4 regions of the Neptuniibacter sp. 2_MG-2023 genome follow, and region 1 is predicted to be linked to each of the others. Evidence: predicted binding sites of a transcription regulator. Region 1 holds the regulator's gene; each other region holds the start of a gene.

What was found. The regulator sigma-54, encoded in region 1, starts transcription at its own class of promoters, with help from an activator protein. The targets are predictions, from matches to a motif close to TGGCACNNNNNTTGCTNT.
Region 2: flgF (flagellar basal-body rod protein FlgF) is a predicted target of sigma-54. The motif match lies at 1,344-1,361, and genes of this name have one in related genera.
Region 3: Q4486_RS02760 (putative urea ABC transporter substrate-binding protein) is a predicted target of sigma-54. The motif match lies at 2,202-2,219, and genes of this name have one in related genera.
Region 4: Q4486_RS05165 (circularly permuted type 2 ATP-grasp protein) is a predicted target of sigma-54. The motif match lies at 1,249-1,266, and genes of this name have one in related genera.

What each region holds. Positions count from the first base shown of each region.
Region 1 covers NZ_JAUOQC010000007.1:34,800-38,004, reverse strand. Annotated here, with positions in the region: gene lptA (lipopolysaccharide transport periplasmic protein LptA) at 1-174, shown strand, start outside; gene lptB (LPS export ABC transporter ATP-binding protein) at 179-904, shown strand; gene Q4486_RS08405 (RNA polymerase factor sigma-54) at 961-2,469, shown strand; gene raiA (ribosome-associated translation inhibitor RaiA) at 2,519-2,809, shown strand; gene ptsN (PTS IIA-like nitrogen regulatory protein PtsN) at 2,831-3,205, shown strand, end outside.
Region 2 covers NZ_JAUOQC010000021.1:18,763-21,967, reverse strand. Annotated here, with positions in the region: gene Q4486_RS15010 (flagellar hook protein FlgE) at 1-1,293, shown strand, start outside; gene flgF (flagellar basal-body rod protein FlgF) at 1,432-2,175, shown strand; gene flgG (flagellar basal-body rod protein FlgG) at 2,196-2,981, shown strand; gene flgH (flagellar basal body L-ring protein FlgH) at 3,007-3,205, shown strand, end outside.
Region 3 covers NZ_JAUOQC010000002.1:48,990-52,194, reverse strand. Annotated here, with positions in the region: gene Q4486_RS02770 (ABC transporter ATP-binding protein) at 1-13, opposite strand, end outside; gene Q4486_RS02765 (ABC transporter permease) at 6-836, opposite strand; gene Q4486_RS02760 (putative urea ABC transporter substrate-binding protein) at 885-1,964, opposite strand; guanidine-I (ykkC/yxkD leader) riboswitch at 2,027-2,126, opposite strand; gene Q4486_RS02755 (diguanylate cyclase) at 2,516-3,205, opposite strand, start outside.
Region 4 covers NZ_JAUOQC010000004.1:10,195-13,399, forward strand. Annotated here, with positions in the region: gene Q4486_RS05160 (protein kinase) at 1-1,144, shown strand, start outside; gene Q4486_RS05165 (circularly permuted type 2 ATP-grasp protein) at 1,401-2,855, shown strand; gene Q4486_RS05170 (alpha-E domain-containing protein) at 2,858-3,205, shown strand, end outside.

The sequences.
Region 1 (3,205 bases):
ACCGAAGAAGCTAAAGTCGTCCAAGCAGAAGACACTTTTACTGGAAACAAGATCGTTTATGATCTAGATAAGTCGATTGTGAACGCATTTGGTGGCACAAGCAAAGACGAAACAGGTGAGCCAGGACGTATAAATATGGTCATTCAACCTAAAAAGAAAACTAAGGCCAACTAACCCTATGAGCTTATTAGAGGCCAAAAATCTTGCCAAACGCTATAAAGGCAGGGAAGTTGTTAAAGACGTTTCACTACAGATAAAGAATGGTGAGATCGTTGGCCTTTTAGGCCCCAACGGCGCGGGGAAAACCACTTGCTTTTACATGATTGTTGGTCTGGTTCAAGCCGATAATGGCGCCGTTAAAATCAAAGGGCAGGATATCAGCGCACTACCTATGCATGGCCGTGCTCAGCAAGGTATAGGCTACCTTCCCCAAGAGGCTTCTATATTTAGAAAACTGTCTGTGAAGGACAATCTACTTGCGATTTTAGAAACAAGAAAAGACTTAGATAAACACGCTGCCCAGTTAAAAATGGAAGAGTTGCTTGAAGAATTCCATATCACACACATAAAAGACAGTATGGGCATGAGTCTTTCTGGTGGAGAACGTAGACGTGTAGAAATTGCACGGGCATTAGCAACCGAACCCGAATTTATTCTATTAGATGAACCTTTTGCAGGTGTCGATCCTATCTCAGTGAATGACATAAAGCAGACCATTCGCCACCTTCAATCAAGGGGCATTGGTATATTAATTACTGATCATAATGTGAGAGAAACCTTAGATATATGCGAAACAGCTTATATTGTTAGTGAAGGTACAATCCTTGCTAACGGCTCACCAGCCGATATTATGGCAAACGAAGCAGTAAGAAATGCTTATCTGGGCGACCAGTTCACACTTTAAGCATATACTTAGCTATAAATGAATTATGTAGTTTCAGGAGTTTGTCCCTTAGTATTATGAAACAAGCGCTTCATCTAAAAATTGGGCAACAGCTCACAATGACCCCACAACTACAGCAAGCAATTCGCTTACTGCAGTTGTCTACGCTTGATCTTCAGCAAGAGATTCAAGAAGCATTAGAGAGTAATCCTATGCTTGATGTCTCTGAGGACGAACACGCCTCGGCTTCCGAAACTCAAGAGAGTAATTCACAGGCACCAGAGACAGAATCTGAAGCTACAGCCACCGCGACAGCCGAAGCCGAGCTTGACGACAATATTACAACTGAAGACAACTGGAATGAGAAAATACCAGAAGAGCTCTCAACCGATAGTAACTGGGAAGACACATTCCAATCATCAGGCCCAAATCTAAGTCAAAGCAAAGAAGATTTTGACTCTTTCGAATCTAATGACACTGCAGAAGAAACACTGCAAGACCACCTTCATTGGCAATTAAACCTTACCCCAATGAGTGATATTGATCGCCTTATTGCAACGAACATTATTGACGGCATCAATCCTGATGGTTATTTAACCATCACTCTGGATGAGATCTTAGATCATTTCCATGCGCAAACAGGTGAGCAGTTTGAAGAAGTAGAACTGGATGAGATTGAAGCCGTCTTGCACCGCATACAACAATTTGATCCAGCAGGTGTTGCCTGCCGTGACCTCAGCGAGTGTTTAAGCATACAGTTACAACAACTGCCGCCTGAGACACTTTGGAAAAATGAAGCGATCAAAGTTGCACAACAATACATTAAGCTACTCGGTGCTCACGATTACCGTCAATTGATGAGAAAAACACGCTTAAAAGAACCTCAACTGCAGCAAGTTATACAGCTGATTCAAGGCCTAAATCCAAAACCTGGCGCCTCAATCAGCAGCAGTACCGCTGAATATGTTATTCCAGACGTTCTTGTTACAAAACAGCAAGGTGAATGGCGCGTTCACCTCAACCCAGAAGTTTCCCCTAAGCTACGTATCAACTCAGGTTACGCAGGTTTAGTAAAACGGGCCGATAATAGCTCTGATAACACCTACCTAAAAAACCACCTGCAAGAAGCACGATGGTTTATTAAAAGTTTACAAAGCCGCAACGAAACCTTATTAAAAGTGTCAAACGAGATAGTAAAACGACAAATTGGCTTTCTGGAACATGGCGAAGAAGGCATGAAGCCAATGGTGCTTCATGACATTGCTGAAGCCGTAGAAATGCATGAATCCACTATCTCTCGAGTGACCACACAAAAGTTTATGCACACACACCGTGGAATATTTGAACTAAAATACTTCTTCTCGAGTCATGTAAGTACAGCAACAGGGGGCGCAGCGTCCTCAACCGCTATTAGAGCGCTTATCAAAAAGATGGTGGCCGCTGAAAATAATGCTAAACCATTAAGCGACAACAAAATTGCACAATTTCTTGATGAACAAGGCTTTAAAGTTGCTAGACGTACGATTGCGAAATATCGCGAAGCGATGGGTATTCCACCGTCGAATGAAAGAAAGCGTTTAGTTTAATAAAAGAGTGGCAAGAGTAGTATGTCACTGCAATAAATAGGAGAAACCTATGCAGATCAACATTACTGGACACCATGTAGAATTAACTGAATCAATGAATGATTATGTGCTCTCGAAACTACAAAAGATTGAGCGTCATTTTGATAACATCACCAATGTGCAAGTCACACTCAGCGTAGATAAACAACGCCAGAAAGCTGAGGCAGAGATGCACTTAGCGGGTGCCCAGCTCTTTGCTACACATGAACACGAAGATATGTATGCTGCAATTGATGGCCTTACTGACAAGTTAGATAGACAAGTCATTAAGCATAAAGAAAAAACTAAAACTCACAAATAACCGGTCTGTATCCAAAAAATTATGTTGCTTCATGAACTATTAACCCCCTCAAGCGTCCTTTGTGGCCTTGAGGGTGGCAGTAAAAAGCGGATTCTGGAAAATGCTGCTGAAATAATATCGGAGCAACATCCCGATATGAGTTCATCATCAGTATTTAACGGACTTCATTCGCGCGAAAAACTTGGCAGTACAGGCATAGGCGATGGGATTGCCATTCCACATTGCAGGCTGGCAGAATGCACTGAAGCTAAAGGCTATCTAGTCAAACTAGATACACCTATAGACTTTGATGCTATCGATGGTAAACCCGTTGATCTTCTATTTATTTTGATTGTTCCTGAAGACTCAACATCTGAGCACTTAGCTACACTAGCCTCAGTTGCAGAGCTCTTTAGC
Region 2 (3,205 bases), on a different contig from region 1:
CAGGCTCAGCAACAAATTACCTCTTTGACTGCTGGCGATACTATCTCGGGTGTTACGGTAACGGCAGCTCATATGACTGAGCTTGCAGGCTATGCGGCTGGGGATGTTATCTCTTCGGGTGCTTTCTTTAGTGATCTAACGGATCCTGTTACGGGTGATGCTCGAATCGGAAGTGTGGTTATTAATGCGGCGGGTGATATTACGCTTCGGTTTAAATCTGAATACCCAGAACCTGATTTAGTGCAAGTGACAGGTTCATCTGCAGTGGCTGAGATTGAAGAAATTGATGCTAATGAGACATACACTTTTGCAATTGATAGCGGTGAAGTACCTTTGACCGCAGCTGTTGTGCTTGAGGTTGGTGGAATTTCAATTGGTACTTTAGGTATTGGTTCTACCGCTGATCAGATTGGCCAAGCGATAACAGCAAGCGAAGCTAAGATCTTAGATGCAAACCCAAGTGTAGAGTCGGTTATCTACGATAACGTCAACCAAGAAGTGGTAGTGACTTATAAAGCTGAATCAGGGGATATTACACCCGCTGAAGCGATCACTATTACCGAAACCTCCGGTGCTGTTGCAGGTGCACCTTTTGATGCAGCGGTTGTGAAGAACGGTGATAATTCATTTGAGGGGGTATACAGAATGTATGCTTACTTAAATGGATCTGAGCAGTTAGATATAGGTAAAGAGCTGGACCCAGGTGAAACGGGTACAGGAACTGAACCAGGACCGATCTTAGTTAAGTTTAATCCATCTAACGGTTTGCTAACGGGTATTAACGGTGATCAGTTCTCTGCTGGCTCTGTTGTGCCAACGATTACGATTACCGGTGCGGATCCAGCGGATTCGACAACTGTGATTGATCTAGATATCGCTAATACGACTCAGTTTGCGTCCTCATCTATTGTTAAAGCATCGACTCAAGATGGTTATACTAAAGGTGATTTGATCGGGGTTACGTTTGCGGGCACCGGTGAGATGGTTGCAAGCTTCTCCAATGGTCAAACTCAGGACTTAGGTGTTGTTGCTATAGCGACGTTTGAAAACCAGTCAGGTTTATCACCTTCCGGTGATACAGAGTGGACTTCAACGCTCGCTTCAGGGGATGCGATTGTGAATCCACCAGGTACAGGCTTGAATGGTACCTTACAATCGGCTGCTTTAGAGCAATCTAACGTTGATCTTTCAGCTGAATTGGTTTCTTTGATCGAAGCGCAGCGTAACTTCCAGGCAAACTCGAAAACCTTGGAAACACTCAATACAGTGACGCAGAATATTTTGCAGATATAAGGTTTATATCTGCTTCATTAAAGGCCGCATTAGCGGCCTTTTTTCGTTTTTGGCACGTGTGTTGCTATCTATATAACTAGAGAAAAATAAATTCATAGAAATAAACGCGGTTTTGCCGCCAAATTCTGGAAGTGATAGATGGATAAGGTTCTTTATTTAGCAATGAGTGGGGCGCGAGAAAATATGCTTGCGCAGCAGTCTTATGCCAATAACCTTGCTAACGCCAACACAACAGGTTTTAAGTCGGATCTTGCTCAAGCCCGCGCTATGCAAGTGTTTGGAGAGGGTTATGCCTCACGTGTTTATGCCCAAACTGAGCGTCCAGCTACAGATATGTCGAGTGGCTCGCTGATTGATACCGGTCGTAAGTTGGATGTGGCAATTGCGGGTGATGGTTGGTTGACTGTACTCAAACCTGATGGCACGGAAGGGTACACCCGTGCCGGTTCTCTGCAGATGAATGCCGCTAATCAACTGGTCACGGGCAGTGGTTTGCCGGTGATGGGCAATGGCGGAATACCTATCGCTTTGCCGCCTTTTGAAAATATTGATATTGCAACGAACGGTATTATTACCATTCGTCCCGTCGGTGATAATGCGGTCGAGTTATTAGTGGCAGATCAGTTGAAACTGGTGAACCCAGACCCTAAAACCTTATTTAAAGGTACTGATGGCTTAATGACTACTGGGGCTCAAGCCCCGTTAGAAGCGGATTTGAATGTCAGGCTTAGAGCTGGATATTTAGAGACGAGTAACGTCAATGCTGTAAGTGAGTTGACGGGGATTATTACATCTTCCCGTCAGTTTGAAATGCAAATAAAAATGATGAAAACAGCTGAAGAAAATTCCGAAGCTGCCACATCCATTTTGAAGCTCTCATAGAACCAACCGAGGATAGATAGATGCACGGTGCACTGAATGTAGCTAAAACAGGTATGACAGCTCAGGACACAAACCTGAAGGTGATATCTAACAACCTAGCAAACGTTTCAACGGTTGGCTTTAAACGAGATCAGGTTGTATTTGAAGATTTAATGTATCAGGTTCGCCGCCAGCCGGGTGCGCAAACGGCAGAAGAGGCGCAACTCCCTTCAGGGTTGCAAATAGGTTCAGGTGTTCGAACGGTTGGTACGCAAAAACTGTTTAGTACCGGTGACCTAGAGGTAACGGATGAGGCTTTTGATGTGGCCATTAATGGCCGAGGCTTCCTGCAAGTTACTTTGCCTAATGGGGATTTGGCTTATACCCGTAATGGCCAGATACACCTTAACTCTGATAGTGAATTGGTTTCAGCGGAAGGTTATCAACTGGAACCAGCGATTACATTGCCAGAGGAGGTAACTAACTTTTCGATCAGTACCGATGGCATTGTTTCAGTTACGGTAGCGGGGGATTCTGAACCGACTGAAATAGGTCAATTGGAACTGGCTGATTTTGTTAATCCCCAAGGGCTCCTTTCTTTAGGACAAAACCTTTACCAAGAATCTGCTTCAAGTGGTGGGCCACTTGTTAGTAACCCTGGAGAGAATGGTACGGGACAGTTAATACAAGGCACCTTAGAAGGTTCCAACGTAAATTCAGTACAAGAGCTGGTGGATATGATTACCACTCAGCGAGCTTATGAGATGAACTCTAAAGTCATTTCTACGGCAGATGAGATGCTTTCTTACGTGAGTCAGCAGCTTTAATTGAATAATAAAAGGCGGTTTTGAGATGAACAAAGTACTCCTTGCGCTTGTCGCTATCAGTGTATTGCTTACCGGTTGTGTGCAAAAACAGGTACAACCAAATAATCCTGAATATGCGCCTATTCGTCCACAAGGTTTAACGGAAGCACAGCCAGTTAATGGTTCTATCTATAGCTCTGCTACTAGTATTAATTTGTATGGAGATGGGCGTGCGCATCGCGTTG
Region 3 (3,205 bases), on a different contig from region 1:
CAGTTTTAGTCATTGCGAGCTCCTTGCGCTGAGTGGTACCAAGGGAAAGCTAATATAGAGATGCGTTTTAAAGACCAATCCATCGCAAACGCGAGTGTTGTAATCCAAAAAACGTAGGGCAAAATCACATCCATGGCTAAGTAGCGTCGTACCAAGAAGATGCGGTAACCCAACCCTTCTGTCGCTGCAATCGCTTCAGCGGCAATAAGAAAGAGCCAAGCACTCCCTAAGGTCAGACGTACCGCATCAATTAAACGCGGCATCGTCTGTGGTAAAACCACCCTAAGAATAATCTGCCAGCTATTGCCACCTAAGGTTTGCGCTTTAATCAACTGTTCTGATGGCAGCGCATCGGTACGTAACTGAATATCTCGAATAATCACCGGCGTTATGCCAATCACAATCAACACCACCTTGGACAGCTCACCTAACCCAAATGTGATAAAGAGGATCGGTAAAATAGCCATGGGGGGAATCAGTGATAATGCAGTCACTAGAGGCGATAAAGGAGATCGGATATAGGGAATCATGCCGTTAAATACGCCAATCACTAAACCGATCATAGCGCTTAACCCAACAGCGATACCTAACCGTTGTAAACTGGCGAAAGTATCTTGCCACAACAGATATTCACCTGTTCGTTTACTAGGCTCAAACCCCATACGAATAATCGCATCCGCGAAACTTCCCATCGATGGGAGCAATTTATCACTTGGGTTTTCAGCCAATCGTGCATCTGATGTCACAAGATATATGACAAACAGAATGATAAAGGGCAGCAACCCAAGTACCAACCGCGAATAGCGGCTGGGTTGACGGTTTATAAGGCGTGTCATTCTAGGCTCCAGTTCTCTATTGGATTAAGCAATTAATGTATTAAGAGATTACAGAGAGCCGTCGGCAGCCATTTTCATATACGCTGGGTTAAAACGAAGTTTGATATTCGCTGCGTTACCGTAAACACCTGCGGGTGTTTCAATACCTATGAACTTCGCATCCGGTGCACCTTCACCCAAAAGACCATGTTCAAATGAGAATTCACTCACTTTCTGCATCGTTTTTGTAAGGCTGTCACTATTTGTGAATTCTAGGGCGGAGGCAGCGGTATAGAACATTTTTGTAGAGGCAAGCTGAGCTTCATAACCCGCTAGATCAGTACCTGATGCTTCAGCCATAAAGCTTTTCGCTTTAATTGAGCCTTCATCATTAGCCGCAATGGTTGTCATGATCTCATACCAAGCACCGACTAAGGCTTTACCCAGTTTTGGATTCGCTTCAAGGGTTTCAGTATTAACAACCATCAGGTCAATAATTTCACCTGGGATCATAGAGGAATCAAATACTTTGCTTGCATTCGGCATAGCCGTTATTTCACTTAGCAAAGGGTTCCAAGTGGTAACTGCTGTCACATCGTCAGCACTAAAAGCAGCAACAAGATCGGCATCAGAGGTATTAACCACTTTAACGTCTTGCTCTGTCATGCCAACTGTTTCAAGGCCGCGTGCTAGTAAATAATGGGAAACACTTAATTCAACTAGGTTAACTTGCTGGCCTTTAATATCTGCCAATGTTTTAGCGTCTTTAAGTACAACACCATCGTTACCGTTTGAGAAATCCCCAACGATAAGCGCTGTTGAATCAACACCACTCGCTGCAGGGATAGTTAATGCATCCATGTTAGTCATTACAGTGGCATCAAACTGGCCTGCCGTGAACTGGTTAATAGACTCAACATAGTCATTGACCTGAACAACGTCGATTTTAATGCCGTATTTATCAGCCCACTTATCCACAATCCCTGTCGCTGCGCCATAATCCCATGGCATCCAACCGACGTAGATCGTCCAAGCAACTTTAAATTCGCTTTTTTCTTCAGCTTGAAGAGTTGAGGAAAAACTTAGTAGAAGGGAGAACACTGAAGCGCACATCAGCAGCGTTCGCATGAAAGATCGAATGGTATTCATCATAACTTCACCTTTGTAGTTTCACGAAAATTAAGCACAAGAGACATCACCAATAGGTTTTGTTCTCCCGGGCTTTTATCCCTCCGTGTGACCTCAGGTGAGGTTGGTAACTCTCGGTCCAGACACTACATCTTTGTAGTCGGAACCCTAGATACCCATTTGATCAAATTGTCATAAGCGGTATTAACCATAATTAATACCAACCTAAGTATGCTCTTGTGCATATTGCTTTATACAAAAGCAAAATAAGGGCCAAACAAACTAAATTCTTTAAAAACAAAAAGTTAAAAATATAAAATCGACTCAAAGAACACTTGGCCTGCCCCAAAAGAAAACAAAAATAGCATCCACGCCCCAAAAAAAGGCAAATTATCCTTACAAACTTACCTGTACTGAGCCGCAAGCAGCTAGACGACTCGAACTATATAGGGTGAATGAACTTTGACTAGAGATTAAGAGAAAAACCGATAGGGTTTACTGGGATGAAGCTTACAAAGTTAAGTGATGCTGTCCTCGGTCGTTGCTAATAGAACGTTATTTAGTGCTATTAATTAACTAATATTAGAGGCTTGTTGTAATTGATTTCGCCCCATCCTTTTCGCACGATATAAAGCAATATCCGCTTCACGAAGCAAGCTATCAGCCCCCTGCTCTATTACCGGAATCATAGTGGCGGTACCTACACTGACCGTCACTACATGACTGGCTGATGAATGAGCATGCTCAATCGTCATATCCTGCACAGCACAACGAACCTTCTCACCAATAAGTGCTGCGCCTTTATAATCGGTATCCGGAAGAATGAGCATAAACTCCTCTCCCCCATAACGTGCCACTAAATCAGTAGGTCTAAGAAGTTGAGATTGCACCGCTTTGGCAACGGCAATCAAACAATCATCTCCGCCTTGATGTCCATAGTTATCATTGAAGGCCTTAAAATTATCAACATCAAGCATAATAATCGTGAGTGGGTGTGCTTCTCTGCGTAAACGCTCCCAAACTTCAGCTAGATAAGCATCACCTCTGCGTCTATTGGCTACCCCCGTCAAACCATCCCGATCAGCTAGCCCTTGTAGCTCTTGATTGACTTGTTCTAAACGAGCCGTTCGTTCAGCGACTCTATCTTCCAAGGTTTTAGAGTGCTCCTGCACTTGCTCATAAAGGCGTGCATTCTCAATGGCCACAGATGCTTGAGCAGCTAAAAGGCGAATAACCTCAACACGATCATGTCTAAAAACGCC
Region 4 (3,205 bases), on a different contig from region 1:
TGAGCATGTAGACGCCACCTTTATAGACAGCGCATTAAAAGAAAACAGTAACGACTTAAACCAAGCAGCCAAAAACATTGTTGAACATGCATTTGAATCGGGTAGTGAGGATAACTTAACTATCCAAATTATCCGTATTGATTCTGTACCACAGCAAGATACAAATGAGATACAACTTCAGGTTGATGATCTCCCTCTCCCCCCCATACTCGTGGCCCGCGAACAGTTTGATGGGTATAAGATTATTCGCGAAATACATGCAACCAGTCGCAGTCATGTTTACCTTGCGGTAGATGATGAAACTAATGAGCACGTTATTCTAAAAATCCCATCGATAGATCTACGCGGTGATCCAGATTACCTTGAGCGCTTTTTAATGGAAGAATGGGTCGCTCGCCGCGTCAATAGCGCCCACGTGTTAAAAGCAGGCAGGCAAACAAGAAAAAGGAACTTCCTCTACACCACGACTGAATATATAGAAGGACAAACATTAAAACAGTGGATGATTGATAACCCTAAACCAAGTATTGAAGCAGTCAGAGCTATTATAGAGCAAGTTGCAAAAGGGTTACGGGCTCTGCATAGAATGGATATTCTTCATCAAGATATAAAACCCGATAACATTATGATCGATGCATCCGGCACAGTAAAAATCATTGACTTTGGTTCAGTTAGAATAGCCGGCATTGTAGAATCTTCCGCAACTCAGGAGCAGTGCGAAATACTAGGCACTGCACTCTATACAGCCCCAGAATACTTTTTGGGCGACATAGGCACTAGCCGCTCAGATCTATATTCACTAGGTGTCTTAACCTATCACATGCTATCTAGTCGTTTCCCTTACGGCACTCAAGTTTCTAAGTCCCGCACTCCCTCTGCGCAAAAGAAGCTCAACTACAACTCGGTCTTAGACGAGGATAGAGAAATACCCGCCTGGATCGATGAGACACTCAAGAAAGCTGTACATCCAAATCCCTATAAACGATATGAAGAGCTATCAGAGTTCATATTTGACCTTAGACACCCCAACAAAACATTCCTTAATAAAAGCCGTCCCCCCTTAATGGAGCGCAATCCCGTACTCGTTTGGCAAGCCATAACCGCTCTACTAACCTGCATCATTATCTACCTACTCAACAAATAGTTGAGTAAACATAACGTAATATTGAGAATGTCCTATAATCATAATGGCTTACCGATCATGTCATCATTTTGCCAAACGCCCCATATATGATCATGCACCAATACTGGCCTGAAACTTGCTGATCCCTATATATACGGCGAATTAAACGCTTAGATAAGATATGCAAACGGTTTAAGCACAATATTGGTGCAGTCAGTATAAATTGGTGCGTATTTAACGTTCGATAGCGCTCAACATTAAGATCAATAATCTGGGTATAGGTATGATTTGGGATAATTATCAATCTAAGCAGCATTATGACGAACTCATCACCCCCACAGGACGTGCTAGAGATTCCGCAAATAAATTAGTGAAACATATCTCCGAAATGGACGAAAAAGATCTTGATAGACGCCGCCAAATGGCTGAGGTGACAATTCAAGAGATGGGGATTTCATTTACCGTTTATACTGAAGAAGGAAACATAGATAGAGCTTGGCCTTTTGACATCATCCCCCGCACAATTCCTGCTCCTCTATGGAAAACAACTGCAGATGGTTTAAAACAGCGTTTGAAAGCCCTCAATATGTTTATTGATGATCTCTATCACGATCAAAATGTAATTAAAGATGGCATCATTCCTGAACATATAATCAAAGAGTCAAAAAACTTTAGACCTGAGTGCGTAGGCGTGAACCCAGCACATGGTGTATGGGCGCACATATGCGGAACCGATTTAGTCAGAGATGCCGACGGACAATTTTACGTTTTAGAGGATAACCTAAGGGTCCCTTCCGGCGTTTCCTACATGCTCGAAAACAGAGCAATAACTAAACGTGTCCTGCCTGAAATGTTCGAAAAAGAAAACATCTTGCCCTTAGATGATTACCCTGAACAACTATTTGATATGCTGCTATCTCTCTCACCCCGAGAGATAGAAGAGCCAGAAATTGTTGTCCTTACACCGGGTATTTTTAACTCCGCTTATTTTGAACATGCCTTTCTAGCACAACAGATGGGGGTCGAGCTCGTTGAAGGCAGTGATCTGTTTGTTGACGATGATGATTGTGTTTATATGAAAACCATCTCCGGCCCTGAAAGAGTCGATGTAATTTATCGTCGTATTGATGATCTTTTCATCGACCCAGAAGTATTCGATAAAGAATCAGTTCTAGGCGTTCCGGGCATGATGAGAGCTTGGAAAGCAGGCAACGTTGCACTGGCCAATGCACCTGGCGCGGGCGTAGCCGATGACAAAGTCATTTATGCCTATGTACCTGAAATTATTGAGTATTACCTCAATGAGAAGCCAATATTGCCTAATGTAGAAACTTTTCTCTGTGAAGATCCAGAGCAAAGAGCTTATGTTTTAGAGCATCTAGATGAACTGGTGATTAAGCCAGCCAATGAATCTGGCGGATATGGAATGCTCATTGGGCCTCACTCGACTAAAAAAGAGCAGGCAACCTTTGCAGAGTTAATTCAAGAAAACCCACGTAACTATATTGCTCAACCTACGCTAAGCTTATCTACAGCTCCAACATTAATTAGCTCTAACACAATGGAACCTAGGCATTTAGATCTGCGCCCTTTCATTCTCCAAGGAAAAAATACTTATGTCACCACGGGAGGCCTTACCCGTGTTGCCATGAAAAAAGGCTCATTGGTTGTCAACTCATCACAAGGTGGTGGCAGTAAAGATACTTGGATCGTCGATACAGAGGATAAATGATTATGCTATCTCGAGTTGCAGAAAGAATTTATTGGAGCGCACGTTACCTAGAACGTGTCGAAAATACAGCAAGATTAGTAGGGGTATACGATAACCTTTTATTCGATTTACCCCGTGATACCAATATTAGTTGGTTTAATCTTATTAGAATAAATAGCTGTACTGATACATTTTCAGAACGCTACAAAGTACAAACTGAGCACAACGTTGTTAAATTCTTATTGGCTGATGATACCAACCCAAGCTCAATGCTATCCTCATTAAAACACGCTAAAGAAAATATCCGAACCACTCGAGATGTACTCCCACAAGATACATGGGAGCAGATAAACGAATTAGACTTATACGCA